3 regions of the Arthrobacter sp. B1I2 genome follow, and region 3 is predicted to be linked to each of the others. Evidence: riboswitches for the same ligand, from Rfam matches in the RefSeq annotation. Region 3 holds a riboswitch; each other region holds the start of a gene.
What was found. Region 3 has a riboswitch for cyclic di-AMP ahead of QFZ57_RS00770 (M23 family metallopeptidase). Riboswitches for the same ligand answer to the same signal wherever they lie in the genome.
Positions count from the first base shown of each region.

Region 1 (5,594 bases), 160 kb from region 3:
TCCAGTTCTACACAATGCGGGTCCGCGTCACGGCCATTACGGCCGGTGCGATCTTCATCATCGCCATGGGCCTCAGCCGGGTATTCCTGGGCCACCATTGGCTCACGGATGTCATGGCGGGGTGGTTGCTGGGCCTCACCTGGGTGGGTGTGGTGATTCTGGCCCACCGGCTGTTCCACCTGGTCCGCAGGCGCGAGCACGCCGGCGCAGCGCCGTCGTTCGACCGTCCGATAATCCGCGACGTGGTGGCCGAGGAAGTGCACGACGGCGGGCCCTCCGGACGTGGGAAGGACAGCGCCGGATGATAGTTTTGGGGGATGCGCACTCTCGTTGTTGACCACCCCCTGGTCGCCCACAAGCTCACCGTCCTGCGGGACAAGAACACGCCGTCGCCGGTCTTCCGCCAGCTGACGGAAGAACTGGTGACCTTGCTGGCCTACGAAGCCACGCGGGAGGTCCGCACGGAGCCCGTCACCATCGAGACGCCGGTCAGCACCACCATCGGTACTGCCTTCACCAAGCCCACCCCGCTGGTGGTACCCATCCTGCGTGCGGGCCTGGGCATGCTCGAGGGCATGACCAAGCTGGTTCCCACCGCTGAAGTGGGTTTCCTGGGCATGGCCCGGGACGAGGAGACACTCGACATCATCACGTACGCGGAGCGCCTTCCGGAGGACCTGACCGGCCGCCAGGTGTTCGTCCTGGACCCCATGCTGGCCACCGGAGGTACCCTGCGCGAGGCCATCAAGTTCCTCTTCAAGCGCGGCGCGTCCGACGTCACCTGCATCTGCCTGCTGGCCGCCCCCGAGGGCCTGGCCAGGCTGGAGGAGGAGCTGTCAGGGGCCAACGTGCATATTGTCCTGGCCTCCATTGACGAGAAGCTCAACGAGAAGTCCTACATCGTCCCGGGCCTGGGCGACGCCGGCGACCGGCTCTACGGCATCGCAGGGTAGGTTTCACCCTTTTTATCCACAGATCCCGCCGTTAGCCTGTCCGGATGGACTGGAAACTCGAACTTGTCTTTGTCCCCGTATCCGACGTTGACCGTGCCAAAGACTTCTACGTCAACAAGGTGGGCTTTAACGCCGATTTCGACGAGCGGCCCTCGGACTCCATCCGCTTTGTGCAGCTGACGCCGCCAGGTTCGGCCTGCTCCATCTGCATTGGCGAAGGACTTACCGATGCCCCTCCCGGCACGGGATCCAACCTGCAACTGGTGGTCAACGACATCAAAGCCGCGCATGACCATCTGAAGAACAACGGCGTGGATGTCAGCGATGTGGACGTGCAGGACTGGGGCCACTTCGTCTACTTCGCCGATCCGGACGGAAACAAGTGGTCTGTCCAGTACATCCCGTGGCGGAGCGACGGGCAGGGCGCCGGTTAACGAAAGCCGCGGGCCGCATCAAGTGATGCGGCCCGCGGCTTTGGTAACGGCGCTGGGGTTGGCTGCCGTGGTGGTGCTTAGTACCAGTTGTGTGCCAGGTGGAAGTCCAGGGCACCGCACGGGGATTGGTAGCTCTTCTTGATGTAGTCCAGGCCCCAGTTGATCTGCGTCCGGTAGTTGGTCAGGTAATCGGCGCCGGCGCTGGCCATCTTCTCCGCAGGCAGGGACTGGACGATGCCGTACGCCCCGCTGCTGGAGTTGGTGGCCGTGGTGGTCCAGTCGGACTCCTTGGTCCACAGGGTCTGCAGGCACTGCATCTGCTCCGGTCCCCAGCCAAAGGTCGCCAGTTGGCTGGCAGCGTAGGCCTGTGCGCCGGCCGGATCGTTAACCGCGACGGCGGGGGCCGGCTCGGGCGCGGGGGCCGGCTCGGGCGCGGGGGCCGGCGCCGGCGCTTCGGCTGCGGGGGCCTGCGGCGCTGCTGCGGGGGCCGGTTCGGCTGCCTGGGGTGCCACGCTGATGGCAGCGGGTGCGGGGGTCGCTGCCGGGTTGGAGCGGATCTCGCTCTTCTCGATGCTCATTTGCGCGTCGGACGCTGCAGCGGAAGAGTTGGACCCGGTGGACAACGCCGGGGTCATGCTGCTGGTGGCCTGTCCTGCCGCGCCTACCCCCAACAGCACCGCACAGGATGCTGCAAGGACGGCCGCGCGGCGGCCCAGGGTGGTTTTCTTGGCCTGCTGCGTGGCCCGGTGTTTAGCCTTGGCCTGCAGCAGACGTGCTTCTGCCGTGTTTTTGGACATGATTGATCGCCTCTCACACCTGCGGAGTTAGCTGTCGGGTTCGGATGAGGGCATCCGGCCATACGGAAAGATCACGTATTGGCTTAACCCCAAGGGCGTTCAGTCGCCCGGGACGGTGGGTCCCCCGCCTCTGCCGTTGCTCAATCGGAATCCCAGGGGAAGCGGCAGAGCTTGGCGTCAACCCGGGATATGCGGCCCGAACGGGGACCGCACCCAATCGACGGTACAGGAAGACCGCGCCAAAGTCACATTTAGGTAACGGAAGTCACGATGGTGCGCGCGTCGAATTGCGGGAATGGGTGCGGTTGGTTCGGTACGTCCTACTTGGTGAGTTGGTAGACGGTGGAGTTGCCGACGGTCTGGGCCTGAAAGTTGGCCTGCACCCAGGCAGCCACCGCGGAGTTGCCCCGGCTGCCCATGCCGCCGCCGCCTGCAATGAAGTAACTGATCTGGCCCCTGGCCACCATGCCCTGGAACTCGGCGAGCGTGGGGTACGGATCCCCGCCATTCCAGCCGCCGAGGGCGATGACGTTGGTATTCGTCGCTAGTTCCAGGCTGGCTGCCTGGCTGGCGCCGGAGACGATGGCGGACCACTTTGTGGTGGTGGCCTTCAGCAGTGCAGCCACCGCGGCATCGGCGGTTCCTTCGGCCGGGTCGCCCGGACCACCAAGGCCACCCGCCCCGTCGCCACCCCCGGGACCGACGCCTGGGCCGTTGGCTGGATCAAGACCGTCAGCTCCGGCAGCCGCGTCGGTGGCGGCATCCCTGCCATCGGTCCGGTTGCCGCCGAACCCGGCGACACGGTTGCCGAAGCCGCCCGCGGACGAACCCGCGGGCCCCGACGTCGGAATGGAGCCCGAGTGCGCGGCGGCGGCAGTGGCGAGGGTCCAGGCTCCTGGCCCAAGTCCTCCGGCCAGGAGGGATACGACGACGACGACGGCGGCCGCGCCGGCCCGCCGGAACCGTCCGGAGGCGCCCACCGAGTCCAGGCGGAGGAGGACTGCGGCGGCCGCGAGGACACCAAGGACGACGATGGCGACGCGCAGCCAGGGGAGCCACGATGCGTCGCGGTTCAGGAGGACCGCCGACCAGGCGGAGGTTCCCAGAACGGCCACGGCCAGGACAATCCGGGCCGGCCAGTAGGCCCGTCCGCGCCAAAGTCGCACTGCGCCGACACCCACCAACGCTGCGATCGCCGGTGCCAGGGCCACCGAGTAGTAGGGGTGGACGATGCCGCTCATGAAACTGAAGACGCCCGCTGTGACCAGCAGCCAGCCGCCCCACAGGATCAGCGCAGCACGACTTGGGGAAGTTCTGACTTCCCGGCGGGTAAACCACAGGCCTGCCACCAGCAGGAACAGGGCAGCAGGCAAGAGCCAGGACACCTCTCCGCCAAAACTCGTCCCGAACACCCGCAGCAGGCCGGCCGCACCTCCGAATCCGGTGTTGCCGCCGCCGAAAGCACCGCCGGGGCCCCCGTCAGCACCCCCGGTGCCGCCGGGCATGCCCTCGCCGGAACCAGTGATCCTGGCCAGCCCGTTGTAGCCGAAGGTCAGTTCCAGGAAACTGTTGGTGCTGGACCCGGCCATGTACGGCCGTTCCGAGGCCGGCGTCAGCTGGAAAAGCGCGATATAGCTGCCGGCCACAACGACGATTCCGGCCAGGGCGCCCAGCAAGTGCAGCAGCCTGCGCCCCAGCGACGTGGGCGCCGCCCACAGGTAGGCCAGGCCCAGCGCCGGAACAACCAGGAAGCCCTGCAGCATTTTGGTGAGGAACGCCAGGCCAATCACTGCGCCGGCAGCAGCAAGCCACTTCCAGCCCGCCTGCTCCATGGCGCGGGTGGTGAAGTAGGCCGCGAGCACCAGGCACAGGGTGAGCATGGCGTCGGGGTTGTTGAACTTGAACATGAGTGCAGCCACCGGCGTCAGCGCCAGGGCGCCGCCGGCCAGCAGGCCCGCGGCCGGCCCGGAGACGCGTTTGACGGTTAGGTAGAGGAGTCCGACGGCGGCTACTCCCATGAGTGCCTCCGGGACCAGCATGCTCAGTGGCGAGAAACCGAAAATGCGGCCTGCGAGGGCGGGGATCCAGAGTGCCGCCGGCGGCTTGTCGACGGTGATGGCGTTGCCGGCGTCGAGCGATCCGAAGAGGAACGCCGTCCAGTCCTTCGTGCCGGCCTGGATGGCCGCGGCATAGAACGAGTTTCCGTAGCCTGTTGCTGCCAGGTTCCACAGGTACAGGACCGCCGTGGCCACCAGCAGCCCGGCGGCCGAAGGCCGCACCCAGCGGGGCTGGTCGCCGAAGGCGTAGCGGGTCCACCGGGATGTGGGCTCAACGGCGCTGGGGGAGGACACAGCGTAGCCGGATGGCGACGGCTGCTGGTCGGCTCCTGAGCCGGCGCCCGTCGGGGAGACGGTGGAGGTCATGATGCTGCCGTTTCTGTCGAAGTGGCGTCTTTCGTGGTCCTGCTGCTGCGCTCCCGGAACACCCACAGCCGGAACAGCAGGAACCGCACCGCCGTGGCCGCAAAGTTCGCCGCCACAACGGTGAGGACTTCCACCCACCGGTCAGGCGTCGTCGTCCGGTGCACCAACGCCAGTGCGCCCGAGGTGAGTGCAAGGCCGATGCCGAACACGATCAACCCCTCGAAGTGGTGCCGGACCGGGTTGCCGCCCTGGATGCCGAACGTGAAGCGCCTGTTGGCGCCCGTGTTGGCCACTGCCGTGATCAGCAGCGCCAGGAAGTTGGCTGGCTGCGGATCCATGAAACCCCGGCAGGACACGAAGATCAGCAGATAGGCCAGGGTTGAGGCCGCGCCGATGGCGGCGAACCGGACCAGCTGGCCGAAGAGGCTGCTGCCGCGCGTTTGTTCGCCGGCCCGCGACGACGCCGGAAGCGGACCCCGTGCCAGTGCCGCGCGCAGCTCCGGTACCGGGATGCGGCCGTAGACCAGGTCGCGGGTGAGCCGGGTCATTCCCCGGACGTCGGCCAGTGCCGTGCGCACCACATCCACGCTGGAATCGGGATCGTCGATCCAGTCGACGGGGACCTCGTGGACGCGGAGGCCGCAGCGTTCGGCGAGGACCAGGAGCTCGGTGTCAAAGAACCAGGAGTTGTCCACGGTGTAGGGGAGGATCTGCCGGGCGACATCGGCGCGGATGGCCTTGAACCCGCACTGGGCGTCACTGAACCGTGCACCCATGAAGGAGTGAAGCATCAGGTTGTAGCTGCGTGAGATGAACTCCCGTTTTGGCCCGCGGACGACACGGGAGCCACGGGTCAGCCGCGTGCCGATGGCCAGGTCCGAGTGCCCGGAAATCAGGGGCGCCAGCAGTGGGGGCAGGGCAGCGAGGTCCGTGGAAAGGTCCACGTCCATGTAGGCCAGGACCGGCGAGGGGGAGGCCAGCCACACC
Region 1 is NZ_JAUSYC010000001.1:324,014-329,607, reverse strand. Features, by position in the region: gene QFZ57_RS01445 (phosphatase PAP2 family protein) at 1-305, shown strand, start outside; gene upp (uracil phosphoribosyltransferase) at 318-953, shown strand; gene QFZ57_RS01435 (glyoxalase superfamily protein) at 998-1,387, shown strand; gene QFZ57_RS01430 (hypothetical protein) at 1,465-2,184, opposite strand; cyclic di-AMP (ydaO/yuaA leader) riboswitch at 2,190-2,344, opposite strand; gene QFZ57_RS01425 (ArnT family glycosyltransferase) at 2,505-4,607, opposite strand; gene QFZ57_RS01420 (bifunctional glycosyltransferase family 2/GtrA family protein) at 4,604-5,594, opposite strand, start outside.
Region 1: linked by a shared signal. The riboswitch ahead of QFZ57_RS01430 (hypothetical protein) and the one ahead of QFZ57_RS00770 (M23 family metallopeptidase) in region 3 are both predicted to bind cyclic di-AMP.

Region 2 (5,594 bases), 2.9 Mb from region 3:
TCGCCGCCGAGGACCTGCAGCGCATTGCCGTTCCACGCCGCCGGCATCCGGTGCGGGAAACATCAGGCGAAACTACAGCGATAGGGTTAAACCATGACGGCAGCAGCTGAATCCACGGTCAATTTCGACGGCCGGTTCGCGCGGGAACTGGCGGAACTCGCTGTTCCCTGGCAGGCCGAGGAAGCCCCCAGCCCCGAACTCCTGGTCCTGAACGAGAAGCTCGCATACGACCTGGGCCTTGATCCGCAGTACCTGCGCAGTCCCGAAGGGGTGCGGCTCCTGGTGGGTAACCACGTCCCCGAAGGCGCCACCCCTGTGGCGCAGGCATACGCAGGCCACCAGTTTGGCGGCTACTCGCCGCTGCTCGGCGACGGACGTGCCCTGCTGCTCGGCGAGGTTACGGACCAAAGCGGCCGCCTCCTCGACGTCCATCTTAAAGGCTCGGGACGCACGCCTTTCGCCCGCGCAGGGGACGGCCGCGCCGTCGTCGGACCCATGCTGCGCGAGTACCTGGTCAGTGAGGCCATGCACGCCCTGCACATTCCCACCACCCGCTCGCTCGCCGTCGTGGCAACCGGACGGCAGGTCCGCCGGGATGGCATGCTGCCCGGCGCCGTGCTGACACGGGTGGCTGGCAGCCACCTGCGCGTTGGCAGCTTCCAGTACGCTCGGGCCACGGAAAACATGGACCTCCTGAAGCGGTTGGCGGACCACGCCATCAGCCGGCACTATCCGCACGCCGCCGAAGCCGAAAATCCGTACCTGGCCCTCTTCGGTTCCGTCGTCTCCGCCCAGGCCGCGCTGGTGGCACGCTGGATGCTGGTGGGGTTTGTGCACGGGGTCATGAATACGGACAACATGACCATTTCAGGGGAAACAATCGACTACGGCCCCTGCGCGTTCATGGATGCGTTCAATCCCGCCGCCGTCTACAGCTCCATCGATGTCAGCGGACGGTACGCCTACGCCAACCAGCCGGTGCTTGCCGAATGGAACCTTGCCCGGCTCGCGGAGGCGATGCTGCCGCTCATCGACGCGGACCAGGAGAAGGCGGTTGCCCCCGCGGTGGAGGTGCTGGGACAGTTCCGCGGACAATACAGCAGGGCATGGTCCAGCGGCATGAAAACCAAGCTCGGCCTGGTAATCAATGCGGAAAGTAACGACGCCGCCGCGTCCGGCCTGGTGGACGATGCCATCGCCATTCTGAAGGACGGCCCGGTGGACTACACCTTGTTCTTCCGGAACCTCGGCAAGGCGGCCCGGGGCGACCTCCGCCCCGTGCGCGGTATGGTTCTTGACCTGGCCGCATTCGACGCCTGGGCTGAGCGGTGGCAGGCCATGAAACCCGACGCGGTGCTGATGGACAGCGTTAATCCGGCCTATATCCCCCGCAACCACCTCCTGGAGGAGGCACTGTCCGCAGCCACTGAAGGAAATCTGGCTCCTGTGCAGCAGCTGCTGGAGGCGGTCGGGGAGCCCTTTACCGAGCGGCCGGGGCTGGAGCGCTACGCGGAAGGCGCCCCCGAAGATTTCGGCAACTACATGACTTTCTGCGGGACCTGACGGCTTCCGGCCTCCGGGTGACAGAACGACAGGAGGGCGGCGGCCGGGATACCCGGCTGCCGCCCTCCTGTTTGAAGCCAGCTTCGCTGTGGCGAAGCGTCGCGAAGACTAGGCCACGCGAACCGCGGAGTAGCCGCCGAGCCAGCTGATGGAGTGAACCTCCGTGCTGTAGCCGTTGACGCCGCCGCTGACAACCTTGCCGTCGCCGGCGTAAACGCCCACGTGGCCGGAGGTGATGATCAGGTCGCCGGGGGCGGGAGCGCCGACGACTGCTCCGTACTGGAAGAACTGGGTGGGGGCAAGGTCGCCGACGCTCTTGCCGACGGAGCGCAGTGCCTTCTCAACCATGGCGGTGCAGTCCTGGTTCACGCCGACCTGGCCGTAAGCGGATGCCAGGATGGCGGCACCGGTGCCCGTGCCGGTGGCGGCTGCCACCGGGGTGGCGGAAGCGTAGGACATGTTCATGCCGGTGTTTGCCGGCGCGGTGGCGGCTGCAGCCTGGACAGGTGCAGCTGCAGGGGCCGGTGCCGGCGCTGCTGCCGGTGCCGCCGTGTAGCCTGCGCCCGGGATCTGGATCTGGTCGCCGGGGAAGATCACCGAGGACAGTCCCAGGCCATTGGCGGACAGGACGTCGTTGAGGCTGACGCCGTGGGCAGCCGCGATGGCGCCGAGGGTGTCACCGGAAACGACGGTGTGGATGTTGCCTGCTGCCGCTGCGGGGGCTGCTGCCGGGGCGGCAGGTGCGGAGTATGCCTGGACGCTGGTGTTCTCAGTGGTGTCCGGACCGGTTACACCGGCGTGGGCCGGGGCGCCGACGCCAAAGGCAATGCCGGACGCTGCAGCAACGGCGAGCGCCGGGCGGCCCAGCGACCGGGCCTGGGACTTGGCTGTTGCGGCGAGGCCCTCGAGCACAATGGAGCGGGCCGGAGTCGCGCGGTGACGGGCAGAAATGGAAATTTTTGACACGGTTGATCGCCTCTCCCATGCCTGCGGGGTGAGCTGTCGGGTTCGGGCTGGAGATACCCGGCCGGAAGCGGCTCCGCGAAGAATGGAAGCGCTAACGACTTAACCCCAAGGCCACAAGTGGCCGTGGAAACTTGGTTCCCCCGTCCCTGCCAGCTGGAAAGCGGTTGAATCCCATGATCAGTGGCAGGGCTCGGCATACTGATGGGAATGTCCCGACTGAGAGGGACACCAGAAGACAATAACCCACCTGCACTGCCATTGTCACATTTGGATAACATACGAGCTTCGCCTCTCAATTCCGCAAACGTCTGGATGTAACGGTAATTCCCAGGACGACCTCGGGTGATGGGCAAAGAACCCGGCAACGGTAACAACGCGGACACGGCCGCCTCCTTCAGCCTCGAATCCGAAGGTACGCTCCAGGCACATTGCCCCTGTTCGTGACCAACCGGGGCATCTTTGGTCAGGGGCCCGATGGTATTGGCTGACGCGCTAGGCTGTCCCCATGCCAGATTTCGACCGGTTCCGTGCGCTGCTCGAAGAGGAGCGGGCGCGACGGGCGGCACTGTTGCCGGCCCTGCGGGCCGACATCGACGCAGCGAATTCGGCCCGCCAGGACTCCAATGTCGACGACGAACACGATCCGGAAGGCGCCACGATCGCCTTCGAACTCTCGCAGGCGTCGGCGCTCCTGCAGCAAAGTTCGGCCGGGCTGGACCAGATTGAGGCGGCGCTGGCACGGCTGGCCGGTGGAACCTATGGATCCTGCGCCGTGTGCGGGGAACCCATCGCCGAGGGCAGGCTGGAAGCGCGGCCGTGGACGCCGTTTTGTATCCATCACGCCTCCTCGGGGCGTGCGCGGTGACGGATACGGCGGACGTCGTGTCCGCCGCAGCGGATTTCGTTGACCGGACCCTTCAGAATGAGGGCGCCTGGTACCGGGCGGACGACGTCGGAAACCGGCTGGGCGGCGCGCTGGCCTCTTATGGTTCCTCCGTGGGCGCCGTTCGCGGAACGGTACGCGACGTCCTGCGCAAGTTCAAGGACCTGGACCGCGACGGAACCGTCATGCTGGCCTCCGCCCTGTGGGGACAGCCGAGGCCAGGCTCCCGTCCTGTTTTCGAGCGCCGGCTGGCTGCCGTGGTGCTGCTGCAGTCCCGGGTACGGCTGCTCCAACACTCGGACCTGACCCGTTTGGAAGGCTTCCTCCGCACAGCCCAGGCAGCGGATCTGACCGACCCCCTGCTCACCGATGTCCTGGTGCCCCTGCTGGCGGGGATGGGGGAGCGTGAGCGGCGGCGGGCCGGCATTGTGCTGGCACGGTGGCGGCAGGACCCGGACCCCCAGCTGCAGGCGGCGGCTGTTGCCCTTACGAAGGAATTGACCCCGTAAAACGGACCAAGCAAGGAGACCCACATGAACGAGCCGTTTGATCTTGAGCGCTTTGTTGCCGCCCAAAACACAGGCGGAACCTATGAGCAGGCGTTGGGGGAGCTGCAGGTCGGCAGGAAGGCCGGGCACTGGATGTGGTTCATCTTCCCGCAGGTCGCCGGGCTGGGACGGAGTGCCATGTCGCGTAAGTACGCCATCTCCTCACTGGCTGAAGCCCGGGCCTACCTGGACCACGACGTGCTGGGCCCGCGGCTGCTGGAGTGCGCGGTGGTCCTTGCAAACCACGCCGACCAGTCGGCCGAGGACATTTTTGGCGGCATCGACGCAAAGAAACTCCGCTCCTGCATGACACTGTTTCTCCGGGCGGCACCCGGAGAAACAGTGTTCAAGACAGTCCTGGCCCAGTTCTTTAACGGCGAGCCCGACCCTGCCACCGACGAACTCCTGGCGGGCCAGGATGAAGCGGGCTGACCTCCGGGCGCGCCGGGGGCCAGCCGCTTGCCGCGTGGGGACAGCTAGGGCGTAGGGCTGCCGCCGTTGACGTTCAGCGTTTCGCCCACCACGTAGCTTGACTCCGGGGACGCCAGGAAGACGTAGGCGGGGGCCAGTTCGGCGGGCTGGCCTGCCCGGCCCAGCGGGGTGGACTGGCCGAACTCCGGCAGTTGCTCCTTTGGCTGGCCGCTGCTGACCTGCAAGGGCGTCCAAATGGGGCCGGGAGCCACGGCGTTCACCCGGATACCCTTGGGCGCCAGCTGCTGGGCCAGGCCCTTGGTGAAGTTGTTGATGCTGGCCTTGGTGGTGGCGTAGTCCACCAGGGTGGGGGACGGGTTGTAGGCCTGGATGGACGTGGTGTTAATGATGGTCGAGCCCGGGGGCATATGCGGCACGGCGGCCTTGGTCACCCAGAACATCGCGTAGACGTTCGTCTTCAGGGTGTGGTCGAACTGCTCGTCGGTGATGTCCTGCAGGTCTTCCTGGGCCACCTGTTTCCCGGCGTTGTTGACCAGGATGTCCACTCCGCCCAGGACGGCAACCGCCGTGTCCACCAGGTCCCGGCATACTGCGGAGTCCTTGAGGTCACCCGGCACCTTGACCGCCTTGCGGCCTGCCGCTTCAATGATCCCGGCGATGCGCGAGGCGTCCTCTTCTTCCTGCGGCAGGTAGGAAAGGACGACGTCGGCGCCTTCCCTTGCAAAGGCAATCGCCGTTGCAGCTCCAATGCCGGAGTCCGCACCGGTGACAATCGCCCGGCGGCCTTCCAGCCTGCCGGTGCCGCGGTAGGTTTCTTCGCCCAGGTCAGCCTTGGGCTCCAGTTCGGCGTCAAGCCCCGGCTCGGGCTGGTGCTGTTTGGGCGGGGAAATCTGTTCGTAGGCAGTCACGGGATTACGGAAGGTGTACTGGTCAGTCATGGTGGTCCTCCTGTTCGTGCGGACACGGGCTGGTTCGTCGCCCCGGATAGTGAAGCAAACTGCGATCGCGCCAATTAGGGCAGTAAAGCCATATTTACAGCAAAAAGGTAAGCATGCTTACGGTTATTAGCCTAGGCAATGACTGCGAGTTCTGCCAAGCGCCTGGCGGGGTCAGTCGCGGTGGACCTCAACCAGCCTGACCTCCGCGAGCCGGCCGGCGTCGACCACCGCCTCCATGAAGGTGCACGCCGGCTTGCGGCGCCG
Region 2 is NZ_JAUSYC010000001.1:3,019,258-3,024,851, forward strand. Features, by position in the region: gene QFZ57_RS14090 (ribonuclease Z) at 1-110, shown strand, start outside; gene QFZ57_RS14095 (protein adenylyltransferase SelO) at 94-1,563, shown strand; gene QFZ57_RS14100 (LysM peptidoglycan-binding domain-containing protein) at 1,672-2,529, opposite strand; cyclic di-AMP (ydaO/yuaA leader) riboswitch at 2,533-2,705, opposite strand; gene QFZ57_RS14105 (TraR/DksA family transcriptional regulator) at 3,035-3,394, shown strand; gene QFZ57_RS14110 (DNA alkylation repair protein) at 3,391-3,921, shown strand; gene QFZ57_RS14115 (DUF1810 domain-containing protein) at 3,946-4,392, shown strand; gene QFZ57_RS14120 (glucose 1-dehydrogenase) at 4,437-5,330, opposite strand; gene QFZ57_RS14125 (metallophosphoesterase family protein) at 5,502-5,594, opposite strand, start outside.
Region 2: linked by a shared signal. The riboswitch ahead of QFZ57_RS14100 (LysM peptidoglycan-binding domain-containing protein) and the one ahead of QFZ57_RS00770 (M23 family metallopeptidase) in region 3 are both predicted to bind cyclic di-AMP.

Region 3 (5,594 bases):
AGCGTCAACTTCGGAAAAGTTGACGCGAGTTAGACGGTACAGCAGTTTTCGTTCAATGTCACATTCAGGTCACGGCGGGTTGCGGGAATCTGAGAGTGAGCAATCATTCGGTTACAGCCAGCCCATCGGATCGACCACTTCGCCGTTGACCTGCACCTCGAAGTGCAGGTGGCAGCCGGTGGAGGCACCGGTGGTGCCGCTCAGTGCCACAACGTCCCCGCGGGAGACGGTCTGGCCCACCTTGACGCTGAAGGATGAAAGGTGGTTGTACGTGGTCTCCAGCCCGTTGCCGTGGTCTATGACAACGCGGTTTCCGCCACCGAACTGGTGCCAGCCTGCGAAGGTCACCGTGCCTGTAGCGGCGGCCAGGACGGAGGTCCCGCACTGCGCCACGAAGTCCTGTCCCCGGTGGAAGTCGCCGGAGCCTCCGGTAATGGGACTCACCCGGTAACCGAAGGGGGACGCGGTGGCAAGGGATGCCAGCGGTGTGGCCAGGGTGCCGGCCGAAGCGGCGCGCGTGACGGAGCCGGCGGACTGGGCGCTCAGGAGCTGCTTCAGCTTCCCGTCCGGGTCGGCCTGGGTCACCACGGCGGAGCGGCTGAAGTCGACCTGGGCTCCGATATCAGCGGAGATCTGCGGCTGGGGGCTGACGGCGGAAGCTGCCAAGGGGGCGCTGCCGGCGGCGTCGGTCGCCATGACGGGACTCGTGGCGGGCACGGTAACCGTCAGCACCAGGCCCGTGGCGGCAAGGGCGATGCCGGCTTTTTGGCCGATGCCGCTGGCAGCGGCAAACTCCGTCATCTGCCGGAACGGACCCCGGCGGCGGCGCGCGTCACGATGCAGATCGCGGGGGCGCTCCGCTGCGACAACTTCGGCAAACCGGGGTGCCGAAGGGGGGCCCGCCGCGCGTCGGCGGCCCCGGGGGGTCTGCATGGTCAAGAAGGGTTCCTCTCTGGAAGAAGCCTGCGGAGTTAGCTGTCGGATTCGGGTCAGAGAGATCAAAGACCCGGCCCGCCGCACGCAAGCTTCTGCACAGGGGTATTCCCGGAAGAATCCTTCACTGGAGAGGCTTGCTGCTGACGGACTTCACCCCAAGGCAGTCCCCCGCTGCCGCTTGTGGTTCCCCGCCTCTGCCAGTAACGACTCGTGCACCTGGCCCGCTGGCAGAGCTCGGCTCCGGGTCAGGTAACGCTTATGTATCAACGCTTGCACTCAACTATAGGGGCTTAAGTCCCTAGGTAACAATTCCGTTACCGTTGCGGGGACTCCCCTCCGTGGGGTATGAACCCCTGGCTCAGCGCTGGCTGACAGCCACGAACACGTGCGCGGCCACCTCTGGCGGCAGCTCCAGCGCGCCCTCAATCCCCGGGACCCGCACGGAGATGTAATCTCCCACACGTTCCAGCGCCACGGCAGCACCCGGACGGATTCCTCCCTCATCCAGCTGCGCCAGCAGTTCCGGTTCCACCTGGATTGGTTCCGCAAGGCGGCTGATGGTTACCCCCGACGCAGGGCCGTAGTTCTTCATTGCTTCCACCAGGCTGATGGCGCCGTCGGCGAAGCCGGGGCCCGCCTGTCCGCCCAGGGCAGCGAGGCCGGGGATGGGGTTGCCGTACGGCGACTCGGTGGGATGGCCCAGCATCTCGTAGATGCGCTGCTCCACCCGCTCGCTCATGACGTGTTCCCAGCGGCAGGCTTCGTCATGTACATAGGCCCAGTCCAGGCCGATGACGTCTGCCAGCAGCCGCTCGGCCAGCCGGTGCTTGCGCATGACCTCGGTGGCGCGCTTGCGGCCCGTGTCCGTGAGTTCCAGGTGCCGGTCGCCGGAGACCACCACCAGCCCGTCGCGTTCCATCCTGCCGATGGTCTGGGAGACGGTGGGCCCCGAGTGGCGCAGACGCTCGGCGATACGGGCCCGAAGGGCGACGATGTTTTCTTCCTCAAGCTCCAGGATGGTCCTGAGGTACATCTCCGTAGTGTCGATCAGATCCGTCATCCAGCTCAGCTCCTCGAGCGCAGTACCTTGCGTTGTTCCACCGTGCCGCCTCTTCCCGCGAGGTAGTCCGGGAGAAAGCTTAGCCTGTTTTGACTTAGTCCGAATAGCTGAAGGGGGCCGGGCCCGTCTCAATGTCTGGACTTTGCCCCCGCCGGCTCCCACGCCCGCGGCGGTTCAGGCAGAATGGGGAAGGCCTGCAGCGCAGCCACCGCGCACTGCAGGCCACCCACTGCCCGCCCTTCCGGACAAAGCTTTCGTCCCCGCCGAATTGGAGCACCTGTGAGCGACACCAGCATCACGATCCCCGCCGACCTCCTGCCCCAGGACGGGCGGTTCGGGGCCGGCCCGTCAAAGGTCCGGCCGGAACAGATCGAGGCGCTGGCAGCAGCTTCCAAGACAATCCTCGGCACTTCCCACCGGCAGGCCCCGGTCAAGAACCTGGTCGGATCGGTCCGTGAAGGGCTGAGCCAGTTTTTCCGCGCCCCGGAGGGTTATGAGGTCGTCCTGGGCGTCGGCGGATCCACCGCGTTCTGGGATGTTGCCAGCTTCGGCCTCGTGGAGAAGAAAGCCCAGCACCTCTCCTTCGGCGAGTTCGGGTCCAAGTTCGCCGCAGCCACAAACAAGGCGCCGTTCCTGGAAGCCTCGTCGATCATCAAGTCCGAGCCCGGCACCCGGCCTGCAGCCCAGGCCGAGGCCGGCGTGGACGTCTACGCCTGGCCGCAGAACGAAACCTCCACCGGCGTTGCCGCCCCGGTGCAGAGGGTATCCGGAGCCGATGAAGGATCGCTGGTCCTCGTGGACGCCACCTCGGCTGCCGGCGGCCTGGACGTGGACGTTGCCCAGAGCGATGTCTACTACTTCGCCCCCCAGAAGAACTTCGCTTCCGACGGCGGCCTATGGCTTGGCCTGTTCTCCCCCGCAGCGCTGGAGCGTGCTGCCGGCATCAAAGCGAGCGGCCGCTGGATCCCGGACTTCCTGGACCTCCAGACCGCCATCGACAATTCCCGCCTGAACCAGACGTACAACACGCCCTCGCTGTCCACGCTGGTTACCCTGGACGCCCAGGTCCAGTGGCTGAACTCAAACGGCGGGCTGGATTTTGCTGCCGCCCGCACCGCAGACTCCGCAGGCCGTATCTACAGCTGGGCGGACGCGTCGGACTTCGCAACACCGTTCGTGGCCAACCCGGACGAGCGCTCCAACGTCATTGCAACCATCGACTTCGACGATTCAGTGGATGCTGCCCAGGTTGCGAAGGTCCTGCGCGCCAACGGCATCGTCGACACCGAGCCTTACCGGAAGCTGGGCCGCAACCAGCTGCGCATCGCCACCTTCGTGGCCATCGAGCCCAGCGACGTTTCGGCCCTGCTGGCCAGCATCGACTACGTGGTGGGCGAGCTGCGGAAGTAGACAAGTTAACGTACGACGGCGCCGCCCGGGGTTTTCCCGGACGGCGCCGTTTGTTTGTGGTCAGGAAGTTTTTGCTTCCTCTTCAAGCTGCCCGCCGGCGTCGACAATTCCTTCGTCCCCAGGTTCCTGCTCCACTGCCGCAGGCTCCTCCGGCTGCCCTTGTTCGGGTTCCTGCTGCTGCTCGTCCTCGGGACGGACGCGTTCGGCCCACGGCACCCATTCCGGGGCCAGGATGGATTCCTGGGACGGCAGCAGGCCCAGTTCGTTGACCGTGACCACCTTGGAGCGCGAGTTGCGGGTCAGCACCGCGTACCACTGCCAGCCCATGTAGCCGGGCAACCGGGACTCGAACAGGTGCGTGACCAACCGGTCGCCCTCGCTCTTGGCCGCCAGGTGCGCGCCGATGGTGGCCGCCGGCGTAATGCTTTCCACTGCAGTCCGCGCAGCGTCAACCGCCGCGGCCAGGAAAGCATCGGGCTTGCCCGTACGCCACACGGGCACGCCGGCCTTGCGTTTGGGCGGAGTCTTGGCAGCCTGCTCCTGCACTGGCGTGCCCGGCTGTTCAGATTGGGGGTCCATGGGGGCCTAAACGTCCAGCTCGTCGGCGACCTTGCGGAGGGCAGCGGCGATGGCCTTGCCCTTGTTGCCGTCCGGGTACTTGCCGTTTGAGAGGGTTCCCGACAAGTTGTCCAGGACGGTCACCAGGTCCTGGACCAGCGGGGCGAGGTCCTTCGCGCTGGGACGCTTGGCTTTGGCGATGGACGGGGTCTTGTCCAGCACCCGCAAACCCAGGGCCTGGGCACCCTTGCGGCCGTCGGCCACCCCGAACTCCACGCGGGTGCCCGCTTTCAGCTCCGTCACTCCCTCGGGCAGCGACGACTTCGGCAGGAAGACCTCCTGGCCGTCCTCGCCCGCGAGGAACCCGAAGCCCTTGTCCTTGTCATACCACTTGACCTTGCCGGTAGGCACGTAATCAACCTTCTTCGTTCTGCTGTCATGAGACACGGCCGGCTGCCACCGCGTCCGCATTGTTGTGCGGGTTCAAGGTATGGCCAGCGCAAACCGTATTGGTCTGTATCCTTCAAGGTTATCCTGCCGTATACCCTAATCATGCTTCCTGCGGCACTGTTCCGCCCCGGGCGCAAGGTCCGCGGCTTTCACCTGCACCGCTCCGGCCGCTGTAGCGTTACGTCCATGACACCCACGCGTTACCGGCGGCCGCTGATGGTCCTCGCCGCAGTTATTGCCGTCCTTTCCCTCATAGCCGTGGGAACTGTCATGGCTCTTGCCTTCGCCGGTTCGGTCGCCCCCGCCTGGGTCACCTACCCGGCGCTTTACGGCCTGCCGGTGGCCTTCGTCCTGATGCTCCTGCTGGTCCTGGACGGCGTTGCCGCCCGGCGGCGGACGGGGCGGCGGGAGCCGCGGTAACGTTGAACTGATGTCCCTCATTCGTGCGCTCGGCAAGGACCTGGAGGCGCGCAGCGACGACTCGTTGCGCGCGTTGTTCGCCGCGCGGCCGGACCTCATCTCCCCCTCAGTTCCGGACTTCGCTGCGCTGGCGGCACGGGCGAGTTCACGTGTCAGCGTCCAGCGTGCGCTTGAGCGGCTCAACCGGCCACAGATGCAGGTCCTTGAAACCCTCCATCTGTGCACCAACACGGATACCGGGCACAGCGCGTCGGCAGAAGGCCTGCACCAGCTGATCCGGGGCGCGTCCCTGGCTGTCATCGAACAGATCATGGGTACCCTGCAGGAGCTTGCCCTGGCCCATCCTGCCGCTCCCCCGCACGGCACCCCTCCCCCCGCAGCCGGGCACCACTTTTATCTGCCCGTTGGCTCCCTCAAGGATGTGGTGGGAATCTACCCGGCCGGCCTGGGGCGCAGCTACACAGAGCTGGTCCGCTTGCAGCCGGCCTTCGCGCAGAGGGCAGTGCAGCTGGTTTCCGAACTGCACCGCAACGGATTCGCAATTCACAATGCCACCACGCCCATGGAGGCGGCGCTGGCGCTGCAGCACTGGACTTCCTCCCCGGAGGCATTGCAGGACATCCTCGCCGGGGCGCCGGAACGGACGACGGCGTTGCTTGCCAGGTTCCGCAACTGGGCCATGGGTGCCGTCCCCCAGGCCCAACGGAAGGCTTCGGTCACGACTGAGGGAGCCGACGTCGGGCCTGTGGACTGGCTCCTT
Region 3 is NZ_JAUSYC010000001.1:168,670-174,263, forward strand. Features, by position in the region: gene QFZ57_RS00770 (M23 family metallopeptidase) at 112-933, opposite strand; cyclic di-AMP (ydaO/yuaA leader) riboswitch at 946-1,139, opposite strand; gene QFZ57_RS00775 (metal-dependent transcriptional regulator) at 1,295-1,996, opposite strand; gene serC (phosphoserine transaminase) at 2,276-3,406, shown strand; gene QFZ57_RS00785 (DUF3027 domain-containing protein) at 3,467-3,985, opposite strand; gene QFZ57_RS00790 (cold-shock protein) at 3,992-4,375, opposite strand; gene QFZ57_RS00795 (hypothetical protein) at 4,601-4,834, shown strand; gene QFZ57_RS00800 (helicase-associated domain-containing protein) at 4,845-5,594, shown strand, end outside.